3 regions of the Streptomyces sp. NBC_01591 genome follow, and region 1 is predicted to be linked to each of the others. Evidence: predicted binding sites of a transcription regulator. Region 1 holds the regulator's gene; each other region holds the start of a gene.
The links. The regulator HrcA, encoded in region 1, represses chaperone genes, less so after heat shock. The targets are predictions, from matches to a motif close to TTNGCACTCNGNNNNNCNGAGTGCNAA.

Region 1 (9,726 bases):
GGGCTGCGGTTCTCCTGCCATGGGGTGGCTCCTCGGTAGGTGGTGACGGTGGTGGTGATCGTTGTACGGCATGGTATCGGGCCCGGAATCCAGCCCCTCCGGCGTTTGAGAAGCGGAGGTCCGGGGGCGGAGCACCCGGTTACGGGAAAGGGCGGGCAGGGGAACACGCCCGCCGCAGGCGCACCGCCCCCGCACCCAACCCCCTACGCCTCCGGCAACTCCGGCGCCCGCTTCGCCGGCGTCTCCGCCAGCGACGCCAGCGCGATCCGGATCGCCTCGTCCAGCTGCGGATCCCGCCCCGCCGCATGGTCCTGCGGCGTCACCACGACCTCGACATCGGGATCGACCCCGTGGTTCTCCACGCCCCAGCCGTAACCCTCGAACCAGAACGCGTACTTGGGCTGGGTGACCGACGTCCCGTCCACCAGCCGGTACCGGCTGTCGATGCCGACCACGCCGCCCCAGGTCCGCGTACCGACGACCGGACCGATGCGCAGCGCCTTGATCGCGGCGTTCACGACGTCGCCGTCCGAACCGGAGAACTCGTTGGCCACGGCGACCACGGGGCCGCGCGGCGCGTCCTGCGGGTAGCTGTACGGCTGCACGCCGCGCGGCATGTCCCAGCCGATGACACGGCGGGCGAGCTTCTCCACGATCAGCTGCGAGGTGTGGCCGCCGCGGTTCTCCCGGACGTCCACGACCAGCCCCTCGCGGGCCACTTCGACCCGCAGATCGCGGTGGAGCTGTGCCCAGCCCGCGCCGGCCATGTCGGGGACGTGGAGGTAGCCGAGGCGTCCGCCGGAGTGCTCGTGCACGTAGGTCCGCCGGTCGGCGACCCACGCGTGGTAGCGCAGCGCCTCCTCGTCGGCGACGGGTACGACGACGACATGGCGGGGGTCACCGCCGTCCACCGGCGAGACGGTCAGCTCGACCGGTTTGCCCGCCGAGCCGGTGAGCAGCGGTCCGGGCCCGGTCACCGGGTCGACCGGGCGTCCGTCGACGGCGAGGATCGCGTCCCCGGTACGTACCGCCACCCCGGGCGCGGCGAGCGGCGAGCGGGCCTCCGGGTCGGAGGTCTCGGACGGCAGGATCCGGTCGATCCGCCAACTGCCTTCGTCCGTACGGGAGATGTCCGCACCGAGCAGCCCCTGCCGGGCCGAGTCGTCGCGCCATCCGCCCGGCGGCGTCACATAGGCGTGCGAGGTGCCGAGCTCCCCCTGCACCTCCCACAGCAGGTCCATCAGGTCGTCGTGGGTGGCGACCCGCTCCAGCACCGGGCGGTAGCGGTCCAGCACCCCGTCCCAGTCGAGGCCGCCCATGTCGGGGCGCCAGAAGTTGTCCCGCATGATGCGCCCGGCCTCGTTGTACATCTGGCGCCATTCGGCGGCCGGTTCGAGGGTCCGCCGGATCCGGGAGAGGTCGACGGTGACGCCGCCGTCGCTGCCGCCGTCGTCGTCGTCCGCCGCGACATGGCTGTCGGACGGTACGACGCGCAGCTTGCCCCGGGTGTGCAGGACAACCCGCTTACCGTCCCCGCTGACCGCGAAATCCCTGACGCCCGAGGCGAGTTCCTCGCAGCGCAGCTTCTCCAGGTCGTACCGCTCCAGCACGGTCTCGGGCCGCCCGGAGTCGGGGGTGGCGGCGCTCGTACCGAGCACTCCGGTCACCGGGTGGCTCAGCCACAGCAGCCCGTCCTTCGCGGCGCGCAGCGTGGAGTAGCTGGCGGCCTCGACGGGCAGCGGCACGATCCGGTCGGCGAGTCCTTCGAGGTCGATCCGGGTGACGGGCAGCGCGGTCGGGTTGTCCTGGTCGCCCTCGCCGCCGCTCTTCTCCTTCTCGGTCGGGCGGCCGTGGCGCTGCGGCCCGAACGGGGAGGGCGTGGTGGCGGCGAGCGTCAGCAGATGCGGGCGGCAGGAGCCGATGAACGCCAGGTCGAAGACATGGGCGTCGTAGACCGGGTCGAAGGACCGCTCGGAGAGGAACGCCAGGTGCTTGCCGTCGCCGGTGAACGCGGGGGCGAAGTCCCGGAAGCGCAGCGGGGTGGCCTCGGCGACCGACAGATCGGCGAGGTGCGCGAGCTTGAGCTGGCTGAGCGGCTCGGGACCGGGGTGGGACCAGGCGAGCCAGGAGGAATCGGGCGAGAAGACGAGGCCGGAGACGTCGCCGTGCTCGCTGCGGTCCACCTCGTGGACCTCGCCGCTCTCCCGCTCGACGATCAGGACCCGCCCGTCGTGCGCGGCGACGGCGAACCGGCTGCCGTCGGGGGCCGGGGCCAGGTCGAGGACCCTGCCGATACGGCCTGCGGCGAGGCGGCGCGGTACGGCGCCGGGGGCGGTGCCGGTGGCGGGTGCGCACTCCAGGGCGTCGTCGCCCTCGGCGTCGGTGACCCAGACGACATGCTGGTCGCCGTCGGCCTGAAAGGTGCGGGGCAGCCTGGCCCGTACGCCCGGTTCGACGGCGAGCGCGCGGGCCGGGCCCCCGCGGTGGGTGACCCAGTGGACGGCGCCGCGCGTCCCGACGGCGCTGCCGCGGCCCGTACGGTCCGGGGACGCGGAGTCGAGATGGCTGCCGGCGTGCACGGAGTGCGGCTGGAGGTCGGCGCGCTGGCCGCCGAGCCGGATGTCGAGGCGGCGGGGCCCGTCGCCTCCGAGGTCGTCCAGCAGCCAGAGTTCACCGGCCGAGGCGTAGGCGACGCGGGTGCCGTCGGTGGTCGCGTGGCGGGCGTAGAAGCCCTCGATGCCGGTGTGACGGCGCAGGTCGGAGCCGTCGGGGAGCGAGGAGTAGAGCGCGCCGACGCCTTCGTGGTCGGAGAGGAAGGCGACGCGCTCTCCCACCCACATCGGGGACTCGATGTTCCCGTCGAGCTCCGCGTGGAGCCGTACGAACTCCGCCGGGCCGTCCGCCGGGGACTCCTGCTCGATCCACAACTTGCCTGCCGTACCGCCCCGGTAGCGCTTCCAGGCGGCGGCCTCGCGCCCCATGGTGACCGAGAGCAGCAGGACCCGGCCGCCGGGCCCGTACGCGACCGAGCCGGCCGGCCCGTACGGCAGGGTCCGTGCGGGTCCGCCGTCGACCGGGACGGCCCTGGCCCAGGTGCGCCGGAACGACGCCTGCCCCTGGGCGCTCACGACCAGCACCTCTCCCTCGGGCGTCCAGCCGTGGATGGCGGTCCGCGCGTCGCCCCAGTAGGTGAGCCGCGCGGAGGGGCCGCCGTCGGCCGACGCGATGTGCACCTCGGGAGCCCCGTCCCGGGTGGACATCCAGGCGACCCGGGTTCCGTCGGGCGATATCCGGGGGTTGGTGACAGGCCGGTTGTCGGCACTGACACGCCAGGCCCGGCCGCCGTCCAGCGGCGCCAGCCAGACATCGTCCTCGGCGGTGAAGGCGATCGAATCGCCCTGGACATGGGGGTATCGGAGGTAGGCAGGCTGTGTATAAGCAGGCTGTGTCACATCGATCACCCTAGGCCGCCGCCATGCTCTGCGTAACCGGGTTGGCCGGAGTCCGACGGGGCTGCCGCGGGCCTTACTTGCCCATGGGCGCTTCGGTCACCGTCACCGTGACGGTGACCGTCGGCCAGAAGTCTCCGCCGCCACCGGCCGGCGGCGGATTCACCACGGCGGTCGAGGGGGCCGCGTCGCAGTTGCCGAGCACATCCGCCCGGAAGACGGACTTCCCGCCCGCCTTCGCGGTCAAGTCCCCCCGCACGCACCGCCCGCCGAGCTCCTGGGTCACCTTGCCGGTGAGGGTGATGGCCTCGCCCTTCCCGGTCTTGCCGGAGCAGTCGACGTCCGCGACCCGGCGCACGGACGCGGAGGGCGACGCGCCCCCGATCCGGCCCCCGTCGACGCCGGCCATACAGGTCAGCCACTGCACGTCGACCCCGTTGCGCTCCAGTGCGCCGGTGCCGACGCGGTCGGTGGTCACGGCGATGGACGCGGAGTTCAGCCCGCCCGCGGGGTCACAGGCGGCGGCACCCGCGACCGCCGCGACAACGAGTGCGGACGCGGCCAGAAAGCGCCGCTCCCTTCCCTGACAGCATGTCCTTGATGTCCACATCCGGGCAGCTTCCCACCGTTCGCCCGTGAAGCGGTAGACGGCTTGCGGCCAAAACCGCGAGCGGCTCCGGCGCGCACGACGGGGCGCGCGACAGGGCGCGCGCCGGGCTCATGACGGCCTCACGACCAGCGGCCGGTCCGCCCCAGCAGCAGTGCCGTCGCCGCCGTGCCCGCCGTGGAGGTGCGCAGCACACTCGCTCCGAGCCGGCAGGTCCGGGCGCCCGCTGCGGCGAAGACCGCCAGTTCGTCCGGCGACACACCGCCCTCGGGACCGACGACCAGCACGATCTCGCCCTGGGTGGGGAGCGGGACGGTGGCCAGCGGATCGCTGTCGTGCCCCCGGTCCTCGTGGAGGACGGCGGCGAAGTCCGCCGTGGTCAGGAGCGCGGCGATCTGTTTGGTCGTCATCGCGTCGGCCACTTCGGGGAAGCGCACCCGGCGGGACTGCTTGCCCGCCTCCCGGGCCGTGTTGCGCCATTTCGCGAGGGACTTGAGGCCGCGGTCGCCCTTCCACTGCGTAATGCAGCGCGATGCCTGCCAGGGCACGATCGCGTCGACGCCGGTCTCCGTCATCGTCTCCACGGCGACCTCGCCGCGGTCGCCCTTGGGCAGGGCCTGGACGACGGTGATGCGGGGAGTGGGCCAGGGCTCCTCCCGGACCGTGGCCAGGCCGGTGAGGACGAGCCGGTCCTTGCCCTCGGCGGCCCCGACGACGCCTTCCGTCCAGCGGCCGCGCCCGTCGGTGAGCACGACGTCCTCACCGGCACGCAGCCGCTTCACCGACACGGCATGCCGGCCCTCGGGCCCCTCCAGGACGAACTCGGGCCCGTCGGGGACCTGTTCGACGACGAAGACCGGTGCGGTCACTGCGTACTCCCTGTGCTCACTGCCGCCCGTGCGGCGTCCAGTTCTTCGGCGAGCAGCCTGACCAGCCGGCCGGCCGACAGCTCGCGTGCCATCCGGTGTCCCTGACCCGCCCACAGGGCCATGCCCTGCGCGTCCCCGGCCTTCGCCGCCGCCTTGCGCAGCCCGGCGGTCAGGTAGTGGACCTGCGGGTAGGCGGCGGGGGCGTACGGGCCGTGCTCGCGCATGAACCGGTTGACCAGGCCGCGGGCCGGGCGGCCGGAGAACGCCCGGGTCAGGGCGGTCCGCACGAACAGCGGATTTGTCAGTGCCTGCTTGTGCAGCGGACTCGCCCCGGACTCGGGACAGACGAGGAACGCCGTACCGAGCTGCGCCGCCTCCGCGCCCGCGGCGAGCACCGCGGCGATCTGTGAGCCGCGCATCAGCCCGCCCGTGGCGACGATCGGTATCTGCACGGTCTCACGGACCTGGGACACCAGCGAGAGCAGTCCGATTCCGGCGCCGTCGGTCTGCGGGTCGTCGCGGTGGGTGGACTGGTGGCCGCCCGCCTCGATGCCCTGGACACAGACCGCGTCGGCGCCCGCCCACTGGGCGGTCTGGGCCTCCTCGGGCGTGGTGACCGTCACGACGGTGTACGTGCCGACCGCGGCGAAGGCGTCGAGGGTGTCCCGGGTCGGGCAGCCGAAGGTGAACGAGACGGCCGGGACCGGATCCTCCAGGAGGATGGCGAGTTTGGCGTCGTAGTTGTCGTCGCCGCCGGAGTCCGGGTCGCCGAGCGGGGTCTCGTACCAGGCGGCCTCGCCCGCGAGCTGGTGCTGGTACACCTCGACGGCGCTCGGGTCGGCGAGCCCCGGCTGCGGCATGAAGAGATTGACGCCGAAGGGCTGACCGGTCAGCCCGCGCAGTTGTTTGATCTCGTTGTACATGCCGTCCGCCGTCTTGTACCCGGCGGCGAGAAACCCGAGCCCGCCCGCCTCGGAGACGGCCGCGACGAGTTGCGGACAGGACGTGCCCCCCGCCATCGGGGCCTGCACGATCGGATACCGGCAGAGATCGGTCAACGCGGATGACATGACCGCATCGTGTCACGTCCCGCGCGGCCCGGCGTGCGCGGCCCGGGGTCCGCTTTGTACTCAAACGCCGGACGGCTTCGTACGCAAACGCCGGACGGGCCCGTCGAGCGGGTCCGTCCGGCGTCCGGGAACGGTCTGCGGGACCGGTCAGCGGCCGTTGAAGGCGTCCTTCAGCCGGGAGAACAGCCCCTGCTGGCCGGGCTGGAACTGGCCGGTGGGCCGCTCCTCGCCACGCAGCTTCGCCAGGTCCCGCAGCAGACGCTCCTGCTCCGGGTCCAGCTTCGTCGGGGTCATCACCTCGACATGGACGATCAGATCGCCGCGCCCGCCGCCCCGCAGGTGCGTGATGCCGCGGCCGTGCAGCGGAACCGACTGGCCGGACTGGGTGCCCGGCCGGATGTCGACCTCCTCCAGGCCGTCGAGCGTCTCCAGCGGCACCTTGGTGCCGAGCGCGCCCGCCGTCATGGGGATGGTGACCGTGCAGTGCAGGTCGTCGCCGCGGCGCTGGAACACCGCGTGCGAGAGCTCGTGGATCTCCACGTACAGATCGCCGGCCGGGCCGCCGCCGGGGCCGACCTCGCCCTCGCCCGCGAGCTGGATGCGGGTGCCGTTGTCGACACCGGCGGGGATCTTCACGGTGAGCGTGCGCCTCGACCGGATGCGGCCGTCGCCGGCGCACTCCGGGCACGGGGTCGGCACGACCGTACCGAAGCCCTGACACTGCGGGCAGGGCCGCGAGGTCATGACCTGGCCGAGGAAGGACCGGGTGACCTGGGAGACCTCGCCGCGGCCGCGGCACATGTCACAGGTCTGGGCGGAGGTGCCGGGCGCGGCGCCCTCGCCGCTGCAGGTCGTACAGACGACGGCCGTGTCGACCTGGATGTCCTTGGTGGTGCCGAACGCCGCCTCGGCGAGATCGATCTCCAGACGGATCATCGCGTCCTGGCCGCGCCGGGTGCGCGAACGGGGTCCGCGCTGCGACGACGTACCGAAGAACGCGTCCATGATGTCGGAGAAGTTGCCGAAGCCGCCTTGTCCGAATCCGCCCGCGCCCGCGCCGCCGGAGGCGGACAGCGGGTCGCCGCCGAGGTCGTAGACCTGCTTCTTCTGCGGGTCCGACAGCACCTCGTAGGCGGCGTTGATCTCCTTGAACCGCTCCTGGGTCTTCGGATCGGGGTTCACATCCGGGTGCAGCTCGCGGGCGAGCCGACGGAATGCCTTCTTGATCTCGTCCTGAGATGCGTCGCGGCGCACGCCGAGTACGGCGTAGTAGTCCGTGGCCACTTACGACTCCGCCAGGATCTGTCCGACGTAACGTGCCACTGCGCGTACCGCTCCCATCGTTCCGGGGTAGTCCATGCGGGTCGGTCCGACCACGCCGAGTTTGGCGACTGCCTCGTCGCCCGAACCGTAGCCGACCGCGACGACGGACGTGGAGTTGAGCCCCTCGTGGGCGTTCTCGTGCCCGATACGTACGGTCATGCCCGAGTCCTTGGCCTCGCCGAGCAGCTTCAGCAGCACGACCTGCTCCTCCAGTGCTTCCAGCACCGGCCGGATCATCACAGGGAAGTCGTGCCCGAAGCGGGTGAGGTTGGAGGTGCCGCCGATCATCAGCCGCTCCTCCGTCTCCTCGACGAGGGTTTCGAGCAGGGTGGAGAGCACGGTGGACACGGTTCCCCGGTCCTCGCTCTCGAAGGATTCCGGCAGATCCTGCACCAGCTGCGGGACGTCCGCGAAGCGGCGTCCGACGACCCGGCTGTTGAGCCGGGCCCGCAGATCGGCGAGAGAGGTCTCGCCGAACGGGGCGGGGCAGTCGATCATGCGCTGTTCGACCCGGCCGGTGTCCGTGATGAGCACGAGCATCAGCCGGGCGGCTGCCAGCGACAGCAGTTCCACATGCCGCACCGTCGACCGGGTCAGCGAGGGGTACTGCACGATGGCGACCTGCCGGGTCAGCTGCGCGAGCAGCCGTACGGTGCGGCCCACGACATCGTCGAGGTCGACCGCGCCGTCGAGGAAATTGTGGATGGCACGGCGCTCCGGCGACGAGAGGGGCTTGACCCCCGCGAGCTTGTCGACGAAGAGCCGGTAGCCCTTGTCCGTCGGGATGCGTCCGGCGCTGGTGTGGGGCTGGGCGATGAAGCCCTCGTCCTCCAGCACCGCCATGTCGTTGCGGACGGTCGCCGGGGAGACCCCCAGCTTGTGCCGCTCGGTGAGCGCCTTGGAGCCGACGGGCTCCTCCGTGCCGACATAGTCCTGGACGATGGCGCGAAGCACTTCGAGTCTGCGTTCGCTGAGCATCGCGCACACCTCCAGCTGTGTTCCTCGGTGGTTCTCGGGACGTTCCTGTTTCTCTGCCCAGGAATCCGCCTGGCACTCTGTCATCGCGAGTGCCAGCAATCCCCCGGCCAGTGTACGGCGGCCGAGTGGGGGCCTAGCAAGGGCAACCGGCCACGCTACCGCGAGACTGCGCAGGTCGTTTGCCGATAGCGTCCCGGTATGGATGCCTCTTGGGAAGAGCTCGGGTGGGAGCGACTCGGTCACGGAGTGGGCCGGCGGCGCCTTCCCGGGTGGGACGCAACGGTCGCACTGGTGGCCGGAGCCGATGGAGTGCTGCTCTTCGACACCGGATCGACGCTCCGTGAGGGTGCCGAGGTACGGGCCCAGGCGCAGGCCCTGCTCGGCCGGAGGGTGACGCATATCGCACTCAGCCATCCCCATTTCGACCATGTGCTGGGCACCGCCGCGTTCTCCGGGGCCGAGGTGTACGGGGCGGTCGGCATGGCGGAGCTGCTGAAGCGCGGGGCGGACGATCTGCACACCTCGGCGGTGCGCCAGGGGGTCAGCGAGCACGACGCGGCGGAGGCCGTCGACGCGCTGGTGGTCCCGCAGCACCAGGTGTACGGCGACTGGACGCTCGACCTGGGCGGCGGGCGCGAGGTGCTGCTGGCCGACGTGGGCCCCGCACACAGCGGCCACGACCTGGTGGCGGTCGTCCCCGGCTCCCCCGCGATCGTGCTCTGCGGCGACCTGGTCGAGGAGTCCGGCGAACCGCAGGCGGGCCGGGACGCGTTCCCGTCCCGCTGGCCGGCCGCGCTGGACCGGCTGCTGGCGCTGGGCGGCGAGGACGCGGTGTACGTACCGGGGCACGGGGCGGTGGTGGACGCTGCGTTCGTACGGGACCAGCGCGAACAACTGGCCGTACGCTTCGGCGTGTCGTGACCCTCAGGGCCTATCGTCGTCCGATGCGCAGCTACCAGCCGGACCTGACCCCGCCGTGGAAGAAGTCCGCCCCCGTTCCCGAGGTCCCCGCCGAAACCGATCTGGTCGTGGAGGAGGTCTCCACCGGATTCTGCGGTGCGGTGATCCGCTGCGAGAAGACGGCCCAGGGTCCGACGGTGACCCTGGAGGACCGCTTCGGCAAGCACCGGGTGTTCCCGATGGAGCCGCGCGGCTTTCTGCTGGAGGGCCGGGTGATCACCCTCGTACGCCCCTCGGCCGCCGCTCCGGTGCGCCCCGCGCGCACGGCCTCGGGCTCGGTCGCGGTCCCCGGGGCGCGCGCCCGGGTCGCGCGGGCGGGCCGGATCTATGTGGAGGGCCGGCACGACGCGGAGCTGGTCGAACGGGTCTGGGGCGACGACCTGCGGATCGAGGGCGTGGTCGTCGAATACCTGGAGGGTATCGACGACCTCCCCGCCATCGTGCGCGAGTTCTCCCCCGGCCCGGACGCC
Region 2 (9,726 bases), 1.9 Mb from region 1:
TGACCCGGACGTTCTTCTCCCGGACCGCGCGGGACGACGAGTGGTGGGCGGCTTTCACCCGGGGCGACGTACCGCCCGAGCGGCCCCAACGACCTACCCGCTCCCGCGCGTTCGCGCTCCTCGCCGCGCTGGGCCGTACCGCACCCACGCTCACGCTGTCGGCGGCGGACTGCACGGCGCTCGAACCGCAGGTCACCGACTGGTTCGAGCGCGGCGCCACGGAAGCGGAGCTGCTGCACGCGCTCACCGACGGGCTCCCCACCCCCGTTCACCACGCGGCGGCCCTCGTCCAACGGCGGCTCACCGACAAGATGCCACCCGAACGAGTCACTCCGGCGCAACAGCGAACGGTGTTGCGCACCCTCGAATGCAGCGAATGCCGCTCACCGGGCAGCGCGGAGGCCCTGATCGGCGGCCGGTGCAGGCCGTGCCGGGGCGAAGCGGTCGCCGTACCTACTAGGCCCAGCGGGGCCGTACCGGCGGAGGGCGTACGCAACCGGATGAACGACGTACGGGCCGGGCTGGCCCGACGGTCCGCGAGAACGCGCCAAGTGTCCAAAACCGGCTCCCACCTGGGAGTGGTTTGATCCGCTTCCCCTCCCCTGGCCACTACGTTGCGTGCTCCTCTTGGCGCGCATCGTAATCAACCGTCCCAAAGGGGAACGAACCATGTCCGAACCGTCCCACGAGCAGATCGTCTCCGAGCTCCGCGACAAGCCCCCCATCGCCCTGGCCCCCGGCCCCCGCCTGGACGCGGAGAAGCCCGTCTCCCTCCCGCTGCCGCCCAGCACCGTGTGGGACCTGCCGGGCGGTACCGCCTGGGTCTACTACGGCGAGGGGAACACCGGCCTCGTACGGCCGGTCATCTTCGCCGACGGCTTCAACACGGGGCCGAGCGAGCTGGAATTCTCCTGGGAGATCATGGAGTTCGGCGACTACGCGCTCATCAGCGAGCTGCGCCGCCGTGGCCATGACGTCATCCTTCTCGGCTTCCACGAACGCAGTGCATCGATTCTGGACAACTCCCGCACCGCGCAGGCCGCGATCATGCGGGCCATCGAAGAACGACAGGACTTCACTCCGCTGGCCGTCGGCGGGTTCAGCATGGGCGGGCTCGTCACCCGGCATGCGCTGGCCAAGTTGGAGTACGAAGGCATCGACCACCAGACGGCGCTGTACTTCTCGTACGACAGCCCGCACCGCGGCGCCTGGATCCCGATCGCGCTCCAGGCGTTCGCGCACTACATCAAGGATCTCGACAGCCGGTTCTCCGACCAGATCAACAGCCCGGCCGCCCAGCAGCTGCTGTGGCGACACATCGAGAAGTGGGACGACACACCGGACCAGAGCGTCTTGCGCGCCCAGTTCCTCGCCGAGATGGCAGCCGTCGGCCAATGGCCGCGCCGGCCCCGGCTGATCGGCGTCGCCAACGGCGTGGCCGACGGCACCGGCACCGATGTGCGGGCGGGCGAACTGGCCCTGGAGGGCAAGGGCCTGTCGGTCGTGGGAACCAAGCTCTACACCCAGGCGCCGGGCCCCGACGAACTCGTCGCGAAGCTGCGAGTGGTGACGCTGAAGACCAACGAGGTCCGCACGAAAGGGCTCCCGTCGATCGACGGCGCACCCGGCGGCTCACTCGAAGGCTTCGGCATCCTCGCCGACGGGCTGAACGCCCTGAGCCCGATCCTCGGCTTCAAGACCGACGTACGCATCCGGTCGCACTGCTTCGTGCCGTCCGTCAGCGCGGTCGATGTCGGCGATCTGGACACGGACGAGGAGCTGTACAAGAACATCTCGGAGCCCTCGGAGGACGCGAGCGGGCTGGACGAGTTCAAGCTCGCTTCCCGGAACGAGGGACACACCCTCGTGACGGAGGAACTCTGCACCTGGCTCCTCGACCGCCTGCCGTAGGACGGGACGTAACGCGGAAGCGTCGCGGTGTCCGACGTCCCGTCATACCGGGGAGCCAGGCGCTCACGACGAAGTGGGGACTGCGGTATCACGCGCTCACGATGCTCCGGCGGGCATCGTGGGCGCGTCGACCGCAGACCTACGGGGGAGCCCCACGTGACAGCCGTCCCGCACATTCCGAGTCGCGACCGCAGCCGCAGCCGTAGTCACAGCCGTCGTCAGGTGCTCGTCACCGGACTGGCGGCTTCGGCGTTGCTGGCCACGAGCGCCCTGCCGTCACCCGCCGCCGCGACCGGGCGGACCTCCGGGGGGCCGGCCACCCGCCGGTCCTCGCTACCGAAGGCCGAACTCCCGCGTCCCACCGGTCCGTTCGCCGTCGGAAGCGTCGCGCTCCACCTCGTCGACCGCTCGCGGACCGAGCCCTGGGTGCCGGGCACCTCCGCCCACCGGGAGCTGATGGTCAGCCTCTGGTACCCGGCCCGGCCGGGCGGACCGGGGCGTGCCGTGTCGCAGATGACGGCCGGGGCGGCGGCCCACTTCGGGAGCGCGGAGGGAGCCGCGGCGCTCAACCTGGGACTGGCGCCCGGGAGCGTCGACTGGGGCGCGACGCTCACCCACGCGCACGAGGACGCACCCGTCGACCACCGGGCCGGGCAACTGCCCGTGGTGTTGTACTCTCCCGGGCTCGGTGACCCGCGAACCTGGAACACCGCGCTCGTGGAGGACCTGGCGAGCCGGGGGTACGCCGTCGTCACGATCGACCACACCCACGAGGCGACCGAGGTCGAGTTCCCCGACGGCCGGCTGGCCACCATGCGGATCTTCGACGGGACGCCGCCGACCGACCCGGAGGCGATCAGCGCTCTGCTGGAGAAGGTCGTGGCGGTACGGGTCGCCGACAGCAGGTTCCTGCTCGACGAGCTGGCCCGGCTGAACCGGACACGGTTCGGCGGAGCGCTCGATCTGCGCCGGGTCGGCATGTTCGGCCAGTCCGCGGGCGGGTTCACCACGGCGCAGACGATGCACGACGACCGGCGCGTCCGGGCGGGCATCAACATGGACGGCGTAATGGACTACGTCGGCGGGCGGGAACCGGACGGTACCCACCTGAGCAGCGTGGCCCTGGACGGGCTCGACCGGCCGTTGCTGCTGATGGGGACCGGGAGCGAGGGCTCGGGCGACTACCGGCAACAGCCGTCGTGGGCGGCGTTCTGGGCGAACACCCGCGGCTGGAAGGCCGATGTGACGCTGACCGGTTCGCGGCACGCCTCGTACACGGACGCCGAGGTGCTGCTGCCCCAGCTGGCCCGGCAGGGCGCGGTGCCGGAGGGCGGGCTCGCCGGAGCGGTCGGGACGGTGCCGCCGGGCCGGGCGCTGGCCGCGAACCGGGCGTACGTGGCGTCGTTCTTCGACCGGTGGCTGCGCGGGCGCGACGACCATCTGCTGGACGGGCCCTCGCAACGCTTCCCGGAGATGGTGTTCGCGCGGTAGCGCCGACAGGTGGGGAACGCGCGTGGGCCCCGGGACCAGCTGGTCCCGGGGCCCACGCGGCAGAGCTGTGAAGCTGTGCCGGAACTACCGATCCGTCAGGATCAGAAGTCCATGTCACCGCCCGGCATGCCGCCCGGAGCGGCCGCGGTGGCCTTCTCCGGCTTGTCGGCGATGACGGCCTCGGTGGTGAGGAACAGCGCGGCGATGGACGCGGCGTTCTGCAGGGCGGAGCGCGTGACCTTCGCCGGGTCGAGAATGCCCTCGGCGATCATGTCGACGTACTCGCCGGTCGCGGCGTTCAGACCGTGGCCGACGGCCAGGTTGCGCACCTTCTCGACGACGACGCCGCCCTCGAGACCACCGTTGACGGCGATCTGCTTGAGCGGGGCCTCCAGCGCCAGCTTGACGGCGTTGGCGCCGGTCGCCTCGTCACCCGAGAGCTCCAGCTTCTCGAAGACGGCCGAGGCCTGGAGCAGAGCCACGCCACCACCGGCGACGATGCCCTCCTCGACGGCGGCCTTGGCGTTGCGCACCGCGTCCTCGATGCGGTGCTTGCGCTCCTTGAGCTCGACCTCGGTCGCGGCACCGGCCTTGATGACGGCCACGCCGCCGGCCAGCTTCGCGAGGCGCTCCTGGAGCTTCTCGCGGTCGTAGTCCGAGTCGGAGTTCTCGATCTCGGCGCGGATCTGGTTGACGCGACCCTGGACCTGGTCGCTGTCACCGGCACCGTCGACGATCGTCGTCTCGTCCTTGGTGATGACGACCTTGCGGGCGCGGCCGAGCAGGTCGAGACCGGCGTTCTCCAGCTTGAGGCCGACCTCCTCGGAGATGACGGTGCCACCGGTGAGGATGGCGATGTCGCCGAGCATGGCCTTGCGGCGGTCACCGAAGCCCGGGGCCTTGACGGCGACGGACTTGAAGGTGCCACGGATCTTGTTGACGACCAGGGTCGACAGGGCCTCGCCCTCGACGTCCTCGGCGATGATCAGCAGCGCCTTGCCGGACTGCATGACCTTCTCCAGCAGCGGAAGGAGGTCCTTCACGTTGCTGACCTTGGAGTTGACGATCAGGATGTACGGGTCGTCGAGGGACGACTCCATGCGCTCCATGTCGGTGGCGAAGTACGCCGAGATGTAGCCCTTGTCGAAGCGCATACCCTCGGTGAGCTCGAGCTCCAGACCGAAGGTCTGGGACTCCTCGACGGTGATGACGCCTTCCTTGCCGACCTTGTCCATGGCCTCGGCGATGAGCTCGCCGATCTGGGTGTCGGCGGCGGAGATGGAGGCCGTCGAAGCGATCTGCTCCTTGGTCTCCACGTCCTTGGCCTGCTCCAGGAGGGCGGCGGAGACGGCCTCGACGGCCTTCTCGATACCCCGCTTGAGGGCCATCGGGTTGGCACCCGCGGCGACGTTGCGCAGGCCCTCGCGGACGAGAGCCTGGGCGAGAACGGTGGCGGTGGTCGTACCGTCGCCGGCGACGTCGTCCGTCTTCTTGGCGACCTCCTTGACCAGCTCCGCACCGATCTTCTCGTACGGGTCCTCCAGCTCGATCTCCTTGGCGATGGAAACACCATCGTTGGTGATCGTGGGGGCGCCCCACTTCTTCTCAAGGACGACGTTGCGACCCTTGGGGCCAAGGGTGACCTTGACGGCGTCGGCGAGCTGGTTCATGCCGCGCTCGAGACCGCGCCGGGCCTCCTCGTCGAACGCGATGATCTTGGCCATGTGAAGTGGTCCTCCCGGACAGGGGTGGATTTCTCCGGACCGAGTGGCGCCCGCGACGGACGGCCTGCGTGACCGGTGGTTCCTTGCCCCATCGGCCCTGCGGGCCTCACCGGCCCGATCCAAGTTCTGTCACTCTCACCTGGAGAGTGCTAACGCCAATGATTAGCACTCGACCCCCGAGAGTGCAAGCGTCCCCCTCGGGATGTGGACACTGCGCCGGGGGGCGGCTCGGGGCGCTCAGGGCGCACCGGGACGCACTGAGGGCCCGTACCCCCGGGGTACGGGCCCTCAGTGCGTGAGTGGTGTCGTTGGCCGACCGCGCCGAACTCAGCCGACGGCGAGCTTGACCATGTCTGCCTGCGGCCCCTTCTGGCCCTGCGAGATCTCGAATTCAACTCGCTGACCCTCTTCGAGGGTGCGGTACCCGTCCATCTGGATCGCGCTGTAGTGGACGAAAACATCCGCACCACCGTCGACCGCGATGAAGCCGTACCCCTTCTCCGCGTTGAACCACTTGACGGTGCCCTGAGCCATGCCTAACTCCCCTATTACTGGCCCTTGCGCAGGACCGCACTTCGCGGACCCGGGTCAGAACTCACCCTCCGACAGGAGAGGGTGTGTGCGCCGGAACGCGTCGACCGCGGCTGAATGTATCTGCCCAACTGCCCTCTGCAACAGGTCAATCGGACGAGAATTCTAGGCAGCACCGAACGCCCGGATATGCGGAATTCATGAGATTCCTGGGCAAGTCGGGCCAGGCAAAGGCGACTTATGCCTCAAGCGGATCGCGCACTTTGGCTGCATCTTGTCGTGGCCGGGCGCATTCTCATATGCGGGCGGCACGGGCAGCTGGGGGGACTTCCCACACTGTACCGCGCTCAACCATGCAGAATTGCCCCCTCCGCTTCAATAAGCGGAGGGGGCAATTCGATAACGCGGTGCGGTCGGACGGGGCGTCAGCAGCCGCCCGCCACCGCCGGGATGATCGAGATGCCGGCGCCGTCCGGCGTCGCCGTCTCCAGGCCACCCTCGAAGCGCACGTCGTCGTCGTTGACGTACACGTTCACGAAGCGGCGCAGCTTGCCCTGGTCGTCCAGGACGCGGGCGGCGATGCCCGGGTGGTTCTGCTCCAGGGACTCGATGACCTGGGAGAGGGTCGAGCCCTCGGCCGGGACCTCGGTCTGGCCGCCCGTGTAGGTGCGGAGGATGGTGGGGATGCGGACCTTGACGCTCATGGTGGGTGCCCTTCCTGGAGTCTCGGGTGGTCAGCTGGTGGCGAGGCCGGCGGCGCGGAACGCGTCCAGGCTGGGGCGGATGGTCGCGGTCGCCTGTGAGGTATCGGCCACCGCGTCGAGGGTCTTGAGGCCGTCACCCGTGTTGAGTACGACGGTGGTCAGCGACGGGTCGATCAGACCGGCCTCGATGAGCTTCTTCGTCACGCCGACCGTCACACCGCCCGCCGTCTCCGCGAAGATGCCCTCGGTGCGCGCCAGCAGCTTGATCGCGTCGACGACCTGCTCGTCGTTCACATCCTCCACCGCGCCGCCGGTTCGGCGGGCGATGTCCAGGACGTACGGGCCGTCGGCCGGGTTGCCGATGGCGAGGGACTTGGCGATCGTGTTCGGCTTCTGCGGCCGGACGACGTCGTGGCCGCCCTTGTACGCGACCGAGACCGGCGAGCAGCCCTCGGCCTGGGCGCCGAAGAGCTTGTACGGCTTGTCCTCGACGAGGCCGAGCTTGATCAGCTCCTGGAGGCCCTTGTCGATCTTCGTGAACTGCGAGCCGGACGCGATCGGGATGACCAGCTGGTCCGGGAGCTGCCAGCCGAGCTGCTCGCAGATCTCGTACGCCAGGGTCTTGGAGCCCTCGCCGTAGTACGGGCGCAGGTTGACGTTGACGAAGCCCCAGCCCTCGCCGAGCGGGTCGCCGATGAGCTCGGAGCAGAAGCGGTTGACGTCGTCGTAGTTGCCCTCGATGCCGACCAGCTCACCGCCGTACACCGCCGCCATGACGACCTTGCCCTGCTCCAGGTCGTGCGGGATGAACACGCAGGAGCGGAAGCCGGCGCGGGCCGCCGCGGCGCCGACGGCGCCGGCGAGGTTGCCGGTGGAGGAGCAGGAGAGGGTGGTGAAGCCGAAGGCGCGGGCGGCCTCGATGGCCTGGGCGACGACGCGGTCCTTGAAGGAGTGCGTGGGGTTGCCGGAGTCGTCCTTGACGAACAGTTTGCCCTGCTCGACACCGATCTCACGGGCGAGGTTGTCGGCCTGGACGAGCTTGGTCCAGCCGGGGTTCAGGTTCGGCTTCTCGGCGACATCGGCGGGGACCGGCAGCAGCGGCGCGTAGCGCCAGATGTTGGCCGGTCCGGCCTCGATGCGCTTCCTCAGCTCTTCGGGGGAGCCGCTCGGCAGGTCGTACGCCACTTCGAGCGGCCCGAAACAGGACGCGCAGGCGAAAATGGGGCCGAGCTCGAAACGCTCGCCGCACTCGCGGCAGGAAAGCCCCGCGGCGGGACCGAGGTCGACGGCGTGGGCGCCGGTGGATTCCGCGGCTTCGGTGGCTTCGGCGGAAGAATTGGTGCTTACTGCAACGGTCTGCGCAGCCATGGTGGCGAGGCCCTTTCTCCTCATCTTCCTCGCGGCGCGTTTCGCCACGAGACGGAATTGGCACCTTCCCCACCTGACCTCGCGGTCGGCGGGAGGGTTGCCGGGACTTCAACGGGCCGTTCCCTCAGTCCCTCTGGATGAGCGCTGTGGCACCGGATCTTCGATCCGGGCATTTATCGGCGGACGGACCCCGGCATGCGATGGTCGTCCGCGTTGTTCAAGACTGTAACCGAAGCATCGGACTGTTGAGATAGTCGTCCGAACCGCGAGATGGATCACATACAGGGAGTATCGACCGTGCTGGAAGAGGTCGAATGCTGGCTGGCCAGGCGCTCCTGGTCGGCCGCCGACCGCCCGATGGACCGCCTGCTGGCCGCCAGGGCAAGAGCCGGGGAAGCGGGCCGCGGCAGCGTCAGTGTCGTACTGCCCGCACTGAACGAGGAGGCGACGGTCGGCGAGATCGTCGCGACGATCCGGCGCGAGCTGATGGAGAAGATCCAGCTGGTCGACGAGCTCGTGGTGATCGATTCCGGTTCCACGGACGCCACCGCGAAAGTGGCCCGGGAGGCCGGCGCCCGGGTGGTGCACCGCGACGCGATACTCCCCCGGATTCCGGCCGTGCCCGGCAAGGGCGAGGTGCTGTGGCGCTCGCTCCTGGTGACCGGCGGCGACATCGTGTGCTTCGTCGACGCCGACCTGAAGGACTTCTCGGCGGACTTCGTCTCCGGCATCGTCGGCCCGCTGCTGACCGACCCTGACGTGCAGTTCGTGAAGGCGATGTACGACCGCCCCTTCGGTGACACAGCAGGCCAGGGCGGTCGTGTGACCGAGCTGGTGGCGCGTCCGCTGCTCAATCTGCACTGGCCGCAACTGGCCGGTTTCGTCCAGCCGCTGGGCGGTGAGTACGCCGTACGCCGCTCCCTGCTCGAACGGCTGCCCTTCCCCGTCGGCTACGGCGTGGAGCTGGGCCTCCTGGTCGACGCGCTGCACACGGTGGGGCTGGACGCGCTGGCCCAGGTCGACGTGGGGGTGCGCAAGCACCGGCACCAGGACGGGCAGGCGCTCGGCCGGATGGCGGCAGCGATCTACCGGACCGCACAACTGCGGCTGTCCCGCGGCCACTTGGTGCGCCCGGCGCTCACCCAGTTCGAGCGCGGCCCGAACGGTTTCGTACCGCGCACCCATGCCGTGGACACCGAGGAGCGGCCCCCGATGTGCGAGATCGAGGAGTACGTTTCGCGGCGCGCGGCCTGACGTGGCCTGACTTCGCACGTTTGGGCGGTTCGTGATCGGGCTAGATTCCGCAACATGGTCTCCGCGCACGATGCCCAGCCCGCTGCCCGGTCCGACGCCCAGGTCCTCGTCGCGTCCAACCGCGGCCCGGTCTCGTACACCCTGGGCACGGACGGATCGCTCGACGCGAGACGGGGCGGCGGCGGTCTCGTCTCCGGGCTGAGCGCCGTCGACGACAAGCTGTGGGTGTGCGCCGCGCTCGGCGACGGGGACCGGGAGGCGGTCCGGCGCGGGGTCGGTGAGCCGGGTGTACGGATGCTCGACATCGACGCGGACGTCCACACCGACGCGTACAACGGCATCGCGAATTCGGTGCTCTGGTTCGTCCACCACATGCTGTACCAGACACCGCTGGAGCCGGTCTTCGACGCGGAGTTCCGGCGGCAGTGGGCCTCGTTCGAGACCTACAACCGGGCCTTCGCCGAGGCGCTCGCCGAGGAGGCGGGGCAGGGCGCCGCGGTGCTGGTGCAGGACTACCACCTGGCGCTGGTGCCCGGCATGCTCCGCGAGCTCCGCCCCGACCTGCGGATCGGCCATTTCTCGCACACCCCGTGGGCGCCCGTCGACTACTTCCGGCTGCTCCCCGACGACATCGCCGAGCAGTTGCTGCACGGCATCCTGGGCGCGGACCGGGCGGCGTTCCTGACCCGGCGCTGGGCGGACGCGTTCATCGGCTGCTGCACCCAGATTCTGGGCGGCACCGG
Region 3 (9,726 bases), 2.3 Mb from region 1:
TACCGGGCGCTCATGCGCACGATCACGACCACGTCCACGAGATCAGCAAGGACAACCTCTACTCATGACCGTCGCCCTCATGTGGGAGGCCCGCGCCACCGGCGGCCGGGGCGCCGAGCTCCTGGAGTGGGCGCGGGCCCGTTCGGCCGAGCTGGCCCGTGAGCCGCTGCGCCGCGAGCTGCTGCGCGCCCCGCAGGACCGGGTCCTGGTCATCACCTGGTGGGAGGGCGCGTACGGCGACGAGCTGCCCGAACTCCCCGAACCGGACGCCGAGTTGATCACCCGCCCGGTGCACCGCTGGCGCTTCGAGTCCCTGGGGGCCACCGGGTCCGCCGCCGGCTGACCGGCCCCTCAGCCGGAGGTGGGCGCGGTACCCCGGCCGAGCAGCCCCCGGATGATCGCGTCGAGTTCGTCCGCCACCTCGTAGTCGGCGGCGTACGCGCGCCACTCGTCCTTGATCGCGACGAGCCGGGGCAGCGTCGCCGCGTCCTCCTCGGTCACCATCTCGGGGAAGTAGCGCCTGTTCGGCGGGTTCTGCGTGCGGCGCTCGGCGGCCCGGCGGAAGATCAGGTCGCCGTAGACGTAGCTCCAGATCGTCCGGTACGCGCGTACCGCCTGGGCCGGGGAGAGGCCGCAGGCGAGCGCCGAGTCGATGATCTCCTCGACCATCCACAGCGCGTTCCGGTCGGTCAGCTCGCCCAGCGCCAGGATGTCCAGCACCCACGGGAGCCGGCCCAGGATGTCGTGCATGTGCACGGCCACGGCGAGCAGCCGCTCGCGCGGGTCCTCGGGCAGCTCGGGGCGGGGGAAGGCGGCCGCGGTGCCCGACAGGGTGAGCATCAGCAGCTCGTCCTTGTCCTGCACGTAGTGGTAGAGCGCCATCGGCGTGGAGCCGAGCTCCTTCGCCACCCGCCGCATGCTCAGGGCGTCCACGCCCTCTTCCTCGATGATGCGGCGCGCGATGGCGACCATCGCGTCCGGGTCGAGCCTGCGCGGCCGCCCCACGGATCGTTTCGCCGGTGCCTGCTTTTCTGCGGGTGCCTGCTTCTTCGCCGGTGCCTGCTTCGTTGCGGGTGCCTGCTTCTTCTCTGTCCCTGACACCTGGGCATTGTCTCCCGTTCCACTGCTCCCGTTGCTTCCCGGGTCCCTCCGCGGCTAATTTCTATACGCGTATAGTAATGATTCGACCGGATGACCGCGAAGGAAGGGAAAGTCGTGAACGATCAGTCACGGCACACGCGTTGGCTGCTGTTGGTGGCCCTCATCGTGCAGTTCATGGTGGCGTTGGACATGTCCGTGGTGAACGTCGCGCTGCCGGACATGCGCAGCGATCTCGGCTTCACGCCGCAGGGGCTGCTGTGGGTGGTGAACGCCTATGCGCTGGCCTTCGGCGGGCTGCTGATGCTCGGCGGGCGGCTCGCCGATCTGCTCGGCAGCCGCCTGGTCCTGACGGCGGGCCTGGCGCTGTTCGGCGCGGCGAGCCTGGTCGGCGGGCTCGCCTGGTCGCCCGGCGCGCTGATCGCCGCGCGGGCGGTGCAGGGGGTCGGCGCCGCCGCGCTCGCCCCGGTCGCCTTCGCCCTGATCGCCCTGGCCTTCCCGGCCGGGCCCGCCCGCTCCCGCGCCCTGGGGCTGTGGGGCATGGCGGGCGCGGCGGGCGGTGCGGTCGGCGTGCTCGCGGGCGGGGTGCTCACCGATGCGGCGGGCTGGCGCGCGGTGATGCTGGTGAACGTGCCGATCGTGGCGTTCGCGCTGGTGGGGGGTATGCGCAGCGGACTGCGGGGCGGTCCGGCCCGGACCGGCGCCCGGCTCGATGTGGCGGGAGCGCTGCTGGCCACCGCGGGTACGACGCTGCTGGTCCTCGGACTCGTACGCACCTCGACCGACGCGTGGGGGTCGCCCCGGACGCTGGGCACGCTCGGCGCCGCCGTGCTGCTGCTGATCGCCTTCGTCGCCGTCGAACTGCGGACCCGCACTCCGCTGTTCCGCCCCGGCCTGCTGAAGGGGCGGCCGGTCCTGACCGCGAATCTCTTCTGCCTGCTGCTGAGCTCCGGGCAGTTCGCCGCGTTCTACTTCGTCTCGCTCTACATGCAGCAGGTGCTCGACTTCGGGCCGACCGCCGCCGGTATCGCCTTCCTGCCGTTCTCGGCGGGCGTCATCGCCGGCTCGCTCGTCGCCACCCGTACGGTCGCGGCGCTCGGCACCGGACGGCTGCTGGCGCTCGGTGGCTCCCTGGCCGCGCTCGGCCTCGCCGGATTCGCGGCGACCGCGCAGGCGGACGGCAGTTTCCTGTACTCGATCCTCGGCCCGTCCCTGGTCTGCAGCGTCGGCATCGGGATGTGCTTCGTACCGCTCGGCACGGCGGCCACGACCGATGTGGCGCCCGACGAGACGGGCATGGCCTCCGGGCTGCTGAACAGCGCCCGCCAGGTGGGCGGCTCGCTGGGGCTCGCGGTGCTGGTCACCGTCGCCGCCCGGGTCACCGGCGACGGAAGTCGTCCGGCCGACCTGGCGGCCGGGTACTCGGCGGCGTTCTGGGTATGCGCCGGGCTGCTCGCGGTCGCGGCACTGGCGGCCCTGGTGCTGCTCCCGGGGCGCGGGCGGACCGGCCCGGAGACTGCCTCGGCGGCCACCCCGGAGACCGCTCCGGAGACCGGGTCCGAGACCGCTCCGGTGGCCGGGCCGGAAAATTCTCAGAAGAACTTCCCGGGAGCTGTCGATCCGGCCGGGTCCCGCTCGACGCAAGGGTGAGAGGCGGGGAAAGCCCCCGGCCTGCCGACCTAGGAGTCACCATGCCGCGCTTCATGTCGCTGATCCGCATCGATGAGCAGACGAGGCGATCTCGCTCTCCGTGGACTGCGCCTCGCAGGAAGAGGTGGACACCCTGTGGGCCGAGTTCACCAAGGACGGCGAGGAGGGGCAGTGCGGCTGGCTCAAGGGCAAGTACGGCCTGTCCTGGCAGCTGGTGCCCCACGGGTTCGACGAGGCGTTCTCCGACCCGGACCCGGGCAGGGCGGAGCGGGCCATGAAGGCGATGATGGGCATGCGGAAGCTGGACCTGGAGGCGCTGCGCAACGCCTGAACAGGCCCGCGCGCGCGGTCGGTAGGGTCTGCCCCATGTCTCGCCGCGCACAACTGCCCCCACCGCCACCGCCCGTGGAAATACGTTCCTGGCCCGACCGGGAGGCCCTGCTCGCCGACCGGGCCGCGGTGCTCGGGGAGTTGGTGAAGGCACATGTCTCACCGGGCCGGCTGGCGATGCTGTGGCTGTGGGGAGCGCTCTGCGCGTTCGGCTGGCTGCTGGTGGGCTCGGCGCTGATCACCTTCGAGGAGTCGTACGACGTCATCAGCGCCGGGATCGGTGTGATCCTCGCCGCCGTGGGTGCAGGCTGCGTGGTGCCCGCGGTCATCCTCGTCGTCATCGGACTGCGCCGCGACCGCAGGATCCGCCGACTGCTCGACGCCTGGGGCGGGCTGGAACGCGATCCGGCGCGCGACGCGGTACTGCGGATGCCGGGCGCCTCCCTCGCCTGGCTGCTGATGTCCTTCGCGCTCTGCGCGGTCGGGCTGTACACCTGCATCGCCGTCCCGGCCGGCGGCGTGCTGGACGGCAGCGCGTACGGCCTGGCCGCCCTGGTCATGGGGCTCGGACTGATCTGCTGGATCATCGGACTGATCGGCGTCGTCAAGGCGTTCGCCCACCGGCGCTGGGTGCTGCGGGTACTGGTCGGGGCACCCGTTCCGGAGCCGCTGATCTCCGTCGGGGGCGGTGCCCACCGCTGACCGCGGACCTGTCCTGACGGGACACGGACGGGCTACATGGGTCACGCAGGGGGCCCTCAGCCGCTGTCGCAGGTGTACGCGGAGGACCTGACCGACCTCGCCTGACGGCCGCCCGGCCGCCCGGCCGCCCGGCAGGTCAGGCCGGGCCGGTCAGCGGGTGGCCGATCAGCATCGTCGGCGCTCCGGCCACCCGGGTCAGGAAGACCGTCGCGGAGTTCGGCCCCTGGAGCTTCATCCGGCGGCGCAGTTCCTCCGGTTCGACCGCCGAGCCGCGCTTCTTGACGGTCAGGACGCCCACCTTCCGCTCCCGCAGCAGCGCCTTCAACTTCTTCATGTTGAAGGGCAGGTGGTCGGTGATCTCGTACCCGGAGGTGTACGGGGACTCGTACGGCCGGTCGCTCGTGATGTACGCGATGGTCTCGTCGACCAGTCGGCCGTCGCACCGCGCGACGATGTCGGCGACCAGATGGGCGCGGATGACGGCGCCGTCGGGCTCGTACAGATAGCGGCCGACCGGGCCGACGGGCGGGGCGGGCAGCGGGGCCCCGGACCACAGGGTGGCCCCGGCCGGGAGCACGGTGGCGCGGTACGAACCGGCCGCGAAGCCCTCGCCGAACCAGAGCACCGCCTCCTTCACGTCGCCGCCGTCCGAGATCCACTCGGCCTCCGCCTGCGCCGGGATCGCCTCGTGCGGGATGCCCGGGGCGATCTTCAGTGCGGCGCGCGGGGCCGCGAGCGCGGCGCCGGTCGCCCAGGAGAGCGGCGGGGAGTACGCCTCGGGGTCGAAGATCCGGCCCCTTCCGCCGCGCCGGGCCGGGTCGACGAAGACCGCGTCGTAGGGCGAGGTGTCGATGTCGGCGACATCGGCGCACCGCACCTCGATCAGGCCGTCCAGGCCCAGCGCGGCGGCGTTGGCGCGGGCCACCTCGGCGGTCAGCGGGTCGCGGTCCACGGCGAGCACGGAGATGCCCGCCCGTGCGAGCGCGATCGCGTCGCCGCCGATCCCGCAGCAGAGGTCGGCGACAGCGCGCACCCCGCCCGCCTCCGCGAACCGCCGCGCGCGATGGGTGGCCACCGACGTACGGGTCGCCTGCTCGACGCCGTTCGGCGTGAAGAACATCCGGTACGCGTCCTCGGCGCCGAACTTCGCCACCGCCCGCTGCCGGAGCCGCGCCTGTCCCAGAGCCGCCGAGACCAGGGCGGCCGGGTGGGTGCGGCGCAGCCGGGTGGCGGTGGCGAGTTCCTGGGCGGGGTCGTACGACCGCAGCTCGTCCAGCAGCGCGGCGCCCTCGGGGGTGCGCAGGGCCATGAAGGCGGCGATGGCGTCTCCCCCGCTCGAGCGAAGCCGAGAGCTTGGGGAAGGGTCGTGGGCGTCGGACCGGTCGTCGGCGGACGGGTCGTTCGGGGCGAAAGCGTTCACCCGCCCCATTGTGAGCCAGCCGGGTAGACCGGCGGGCCCGGCGGCGGTGTCGGGCCGGGAGGCCGATCACGTGCTGGCAGTATGCGGCGCCATGCAGCTTGTACGACAAAAGGAAAAAAACACCACGAAGTGGCGCGGATCGGTCGCGCCCGATTCCGGACGGGGAGGGGGCTCCGGCGGGCACCGGCCCGCCTGCGCCGTCCTGGCCGCACTCCTGGTCGCCGCGGTCGGCTCCGGCTGCGCCTCCGGGGCCGGCGGGCAGGCGGGCGACACCGGGCACCGGGACCGGCCCCTTGCCGGGAACCCGGGCCAAGAACCCGCCGCCGGACACCCGGGCGGCCCCGGGCAACGTGCCGGTCAGGGCCGCGTACCCGGCGGAGCCCATGAGAACGCGCAGTTCAGCCCGGCCGTGCGGGCGGCGCTCGCCAAGAAGTGGGGGCTGGAGAAGCCGCCGCTGATCGCACCGCAACCGCCCGCCGTGAAACCGCGCATCACCACCCGCGAGGGCTTCGAGGTGGAGGGCGGCGACGACTCGCTGCCGCCGGTCTTCACCACCGTCCCGACCAAGGACCGCGTCGTCTTCCTGACGATGGACGACGGTTCCGAGAAGGACCCCGAGCTGTTGCAGATGATGGACGAGCTGGACATCCCGTACAGCGCGTTCCTCAGCGACTACGAGGTGAGCGACAACTACGGGTACTTCGGCGAGGCGCAGCGGCTGGGCGTCACCCTCAACAACCACACGCTCAACCACCCCTATCTGCCCGGACTCTCGTACGCCGAGCAGGAACGCGAGATCTGCGACCAGCAGGACATCATCGAGAAGCAGTTCGGGAAGCGCCCCATCCTCTTCCGCCCGCCGTACGGCAACTACAACGGGGACACGCTCCGCATCGCGAAGTCCTGCGGGATCAAGGCCGTGCCCCTCTGGAACGCCGAGGCGTTCCCGGACCGCATGGAGTGGCGCGAGGAGGACGAGGACCTGCACCCGGGCGACATCATCCTCACGCACTTCCGGGGCCGCGGTGAATGGGACGGCAGCATGGCCGACCTGGTCCGGGCGGTCATGAAGACCGTCACGGACCGGGGTTACGCGGTGGCCCGGCTGGAGGACTACGTATGAGAAACACGCACCGGCTGCTCGCCGGACTGCTGGTGGCCGGTGCGCTCCTCGCCACCACCGGCTGCGCCCAGTCGGTGGACCCGATCGAACGGCTGGGCCGCAAGGCCGCCCAGAAGGTGAACCACCCGCCGCGGACGCCCGCGCACGGCGATCACGGCGAGCCGGGCTCGATGGTCGTGATCTCCTGCCGTCAGCTGCCGGAGTCCCGGCACTCGCGGCTGTCGCCGCCGCTGAGGCACTGGTGGCCGGTCCGGCCGGGATCGTACGAGGGAGCGGGCGTGGGCGCCGGGTGCGAGCGGCGGTAGTCCTCGTGGCCGACCTGCACCGTCACCACGCACAGCGCCAGCGCCGCCAGTAGTTGGATCGCGCCGGCCCAGGGCCGGTTGCCGCGGATCAGCACGACGGCGAACAGGCAGATCACCGCGGCGATCCCGCCGAAGGTGAGGACGGGAGTCCAGTCCATCGGCGGCGGGCCCGTCGATTCCGGGCCGCCGAGGTCCGCTCGCGAAAAGGCCATCCGGAAGGCGGCGACCGCGCAGATCAGCCCCTCCAGGAGAACCAGCAGCAGCCCGAGCACCACATCGAGGCAGCCGTTCACGGCACGCGATTCGTACGGCCGCCGCCCGGAGCTCGGGCCCGGCTGAGGGTACGGAGAAGGGCGGGTCATGCCCACACGGTCGTACGGAACGGTCCGGTCCGTCCGTACGTTGTTCCCATGTTGTCCGGACTGTTGTCCGGACCGTGCCCCGATCGTCGGGTTTCGCGCCGCGGGAGCGGTGCGGCGGCGACGCCACGATTGCTTGAATTGGCACTCCGCTTGACCGAGTGCTAATCGCGGTCATAGTCTCGGTGCTGGCACTCACCACTGGAGAGTGCCAGCAGTACTGCGCGACTGGCAGGTCCGGCACCCGCGACGACGGATCGACCTGGTCGCCACCCAAGACTGTTACCCCGTGAGATCTCCGAAGGGGGAGACCGGATCGTGTCGACCGCCAGCACCAAGGTTGCGATCAAGCCGCTCGAGGACCGCATTGTGGTCCAGCCGCTCGACGCCGAGCAGACCACGGCCTCCGGCCTGGTCATTCCGGACACCGCCAAGGAGAAGCCCCAGGAGGGCGTCGTCCTGGCCGTGGGCCCGGGCCGCTTCGAGAACGGCGAGCGCCTTCCGCTCGACGTCAAGACCGGCGACGTCGTGCTGTACAGCAAGTACGGCGGCACCGAGGTGAAGTACAACGGCGAGGAGTACCTCGTCCTCTCGGCTCGCGACGTGCTCGCGATCGTCGAGAAGTAATTCACCCACGTTTGCTTCTGTTCTGCGCCCCTGGCCCCCGCGAATAACCAGCCGGGTGGTCGGGGGCGCAGTTCGTTCGAGAGGAAAGCTCAGCTCCCATGGCGAAGATCCTGAAGTTCGACGAGGACGCCCGTCGCGCCCTTGAGCGCGGCGTCAACAAGCTTGCCGACACGGTCAAGGTGACGATCGGCCCCAAGGGCCGCAACGTCGTCATCGACAAGAAGTTCGGCGCTCCCACCATCACCAACGACGGTGTCACCATCGCGCGCGAGGTCGAGCTCGACGACCCGTACGAGAACCTCGGTGCCCAGCTGGTGAAGGAGGTGGCGACCAAGACCAACGACGTCGCGGGTGACGGTACGACCACCGCCACCGTGCTCGCCCAGGCGCTCGTCCGCGAGGGTCTGCGCAACGTCGCCGCCGGTGCCTCCCCGGCCGCCCTGAAGAAGGGCATCGACGCCGCGGTCAAGGCCGTGTCCGAGGAGCTCCTCGCGACCGCCCGACCGATCGACGACAAGACCGACATCGCCGCCGTGGCCGCGCTCTCCGCGCAGGACCCGCAGGTCGGCGAGCTCATCGCGGACGCGATGGACAAGGTCGGCAAGGACGGTGTCATCACCGTCGAGGAGTCCAACACCTTCGGTCTGGACCTCGACTTCACCGAGGGCATGGCCTTCGACAAGGGCTACCTGTCCCCGTACATGGTGACCGACCAGGAGCGTATGGAGGCCGTCCTCGACGACCCGTACATCCTGATCCACCAGGGCAAGATCGGCTCGATCCAGGAGCTGCTCCCGCTGCTGGAGAAGGTCATCCAGGCCGGTGGCTCCAAGCCGCTGCTGATCATCGCCGAGGACGTCGAGGGCGAGGCGCTGTCGACCCTCGTCGTCAACAAGATCCGTGGCACCTTCAACGCCGTCGCGGTGAAGGCCCCGGGCTTCGGTGACCGCCGCAAGGCCATGCTCGGCGACATCGCCACCCTCACCGGTGCGACCGTCATCGCCGAAGAGGTCGGCCTCAAGCTCGACCAGGCCGGTCTGGACGTGCTGGGCACCGCCCGCCGCGTCACCGTCTCCAAGGACGACACGACGATCGTGGACGGCGGCGGCGAGCCCGGCGACGTCAAGGGCCGGGTCAACCAGATCAAGGCCGAGATCGACGCCACGGACTCCGACTGGGACCGCGAGAAGCTCCAGGAGCGCCTCGCGAAGCTGGCCGGCGGCGTGTGCGTGATCCGCGTCGGTGCCGCTACCGAGGTGGAGCTCAAGGAGAAGAAGCACCGTCTGGAGGACGCCATCTCCGCGACCCGCGCCGCGGTCGAGGAGGGCATCGTCTCCGGTGGTGGCTCCGCTCTGGTCCACGCCGTCAAGGTCCTGGAGGGCAACCTCGACAAGACCGGCGACGAGGCCACCGGTGTCGCGGTCGTGCGCCGCGCCGCCGTCGAGCCGCTGCGCTGGATCGCCGAGAACGCCGGCCTCGAGGGCTACGTCATCACCTCGAAGGTCTCCGAGCTCGACAAGGGCCAGGGCTTCAACGCCGCCACCGGCGAGTACGGCGACCTGGTGAAGGCCGGCGTCATCGACCCGGTCAAGGTCACCCGCTCCGCGCTGGAGAACGCCGCGTCCATCGCGTCGCTGCTGCTCACGACCGAGACCCTGGTCGTCGAGAAGCCGGCCGAGGAAGAGGCCGATGCCGCCCACGGCGGTCACGGTCACTCGCACTGACGCGTAGCCGCTCAGGGCTGACAGCCGAAGAAGGCCCCCTGTCCCACCGCTCGGCGGTGGGACAGGGGGCCTTCAGCTGTTCAGGCGGAACGTGCGCTGTTCAGGCGGGAGCCGTTCCCTGGTCGAGGGCACCGAGCCCACGCATCAGGCCCATGAGGTCCTCGTGCCACCAGCCTTCCTGGATCTTTCCGTTCTTGAACCGGAAGATCGTGGTGCCGGACATGACGCATTGCCTGCCCGTGGGAGCGATGCCCATGAATTCGCCCTTGTGGGTACCGGTCCAGGTCCACAGCGTCACGACGTCGTCGCCCTCGCAGATCTGCCGGTCCAGGTCGAAGGAGAAGTCGAAGGCGGCGCGCCATCCGGCGACATCGTTCCGCAGCCTGTC

Region 2: the regulator HrcA is predicted to act here: its motif matches at 5,289-5,315, upstream of groL (chaperonin GroEL).
Region 3: the regulator HrcA is predicted to act here: its motif matches at 7,129-7,155, upstream of groES (co-chaperone GroES).

Annotation. Positions count from the first base shown of each region.
Region 1 covers NZ_CP109327.1:2,963,817-2,973,542, forward strand. Annotated here, with positions in the region: gene OG978_RS13870 (histidine triad nucleotide-binding protein) at 1-21, opposite strand, end outside; gene OG978_RS13875 (S41 family peptidase) at 204-3,452, opposite strand; gene OG978_RS13880 (hypothetical protein) at 3,526-4,059, opposite strand; gene OG978_RS13885 (16S rRNA (uracil(1498)-N(3))-methyltransferase) at 4,179-4,925, opposite strand; gene OG978_RS13890 (nitronate monooxygenase) at 4,922-5,995, opposite strand; gene dnaJ (molecular chaperone DnaJ) at 6,143-7,279, opposite strand; gene hrcA (heat-inducible transcriptional repressor HrcA) at 7,280-8,296, opposite strand; gene OG978_RS13905 (MBL fold metallo-hydrolase) at 8,495-9,217, shown strand; gene OG978_RS13910 (DUF3097 domain-containing protein) at 9,241-9,726, shown strand, end outside.
Region 2 covers NZ_CP109327.1:4,839,624-4,849,349, reverse strand. Annotated here, with positions in the region: gene OG978_RS22620 (hypothetical protein) at 1-587, shown strand, start outside; gene OG978_RS22615 (esterase/lipase family protein) at 670-1,911, shown strand; gene OG978_RS22610 (alpha/beta hydrolase family protein) at 2,068-3,402, shown strand; gene groL (chaperonin GroEL) at 3,504-5,126, opposite strand; gene OG978_RS22600 (cold-shock protein) at 5,454-5,660, opposite strand; gene OG978_RS22595 (MoaD/ThiS family protein) at 6,083-6,361, opposite strand; gene thrC (threonine synthase) at 6,392-7,729, opposite strand; SAM riboswitch class I at 7,747-7,873, opposite strand; gene OG978_RS22585 (glucosyl-3-phosphoglycerate synthase) at 8,027-8,983, shown strand; gene OG978_RS22580 (alpha,alpha-trehalose-phosphate synthase (UDP-forming)) at 9,038-9,726, shown strand, end outside.
Region 3 covers NZ_CP109327.1:5,234,843-5,244,568, forward strand. Annotated here, with positions in the region: gene tsaD (tRNA (adenosine(37)-N6)-threonylcarbamoyltransferase complex transferase subunit TsaD) at 1-68, shown strand, start outside; gene OG978_RS24560 (hypothetical protein) at 65-343, shown strand; gene OG978_RS24565 (TetR/AcrR family transcriptional regulator) at 352-1,101, opposite strand; gene OG978_RS24570 (MFS transporter) at 1,192-2,748, shown strand; partial or broken gene OG978_RS24575 (VOC family protein) at 2,831-3,079, shown strand; gene OG978_RS24580 (hypothetical protein) at 3,115-3,780, shown strand; gene OG978_RS24585 (THUMP-like domain-containing protein) at 3,917-5,209, opposite strand; gene OG978_RS24590 (polysaccharide deacetylase family protein) at 5,292-6,323, shown strand; gene OG978_RS24600 (DUF6234 family protein) at 6,514-6,990, opposite strand; gene groES (co-chaperone GroES) at 7,306-7,614, shown strand; gene groL (chaperonin GroEL) at 7,713-9,338, shown strand; gene OG978_RS24615 (ester cyclase) at 9,439-9,726, opposite strand, start outside.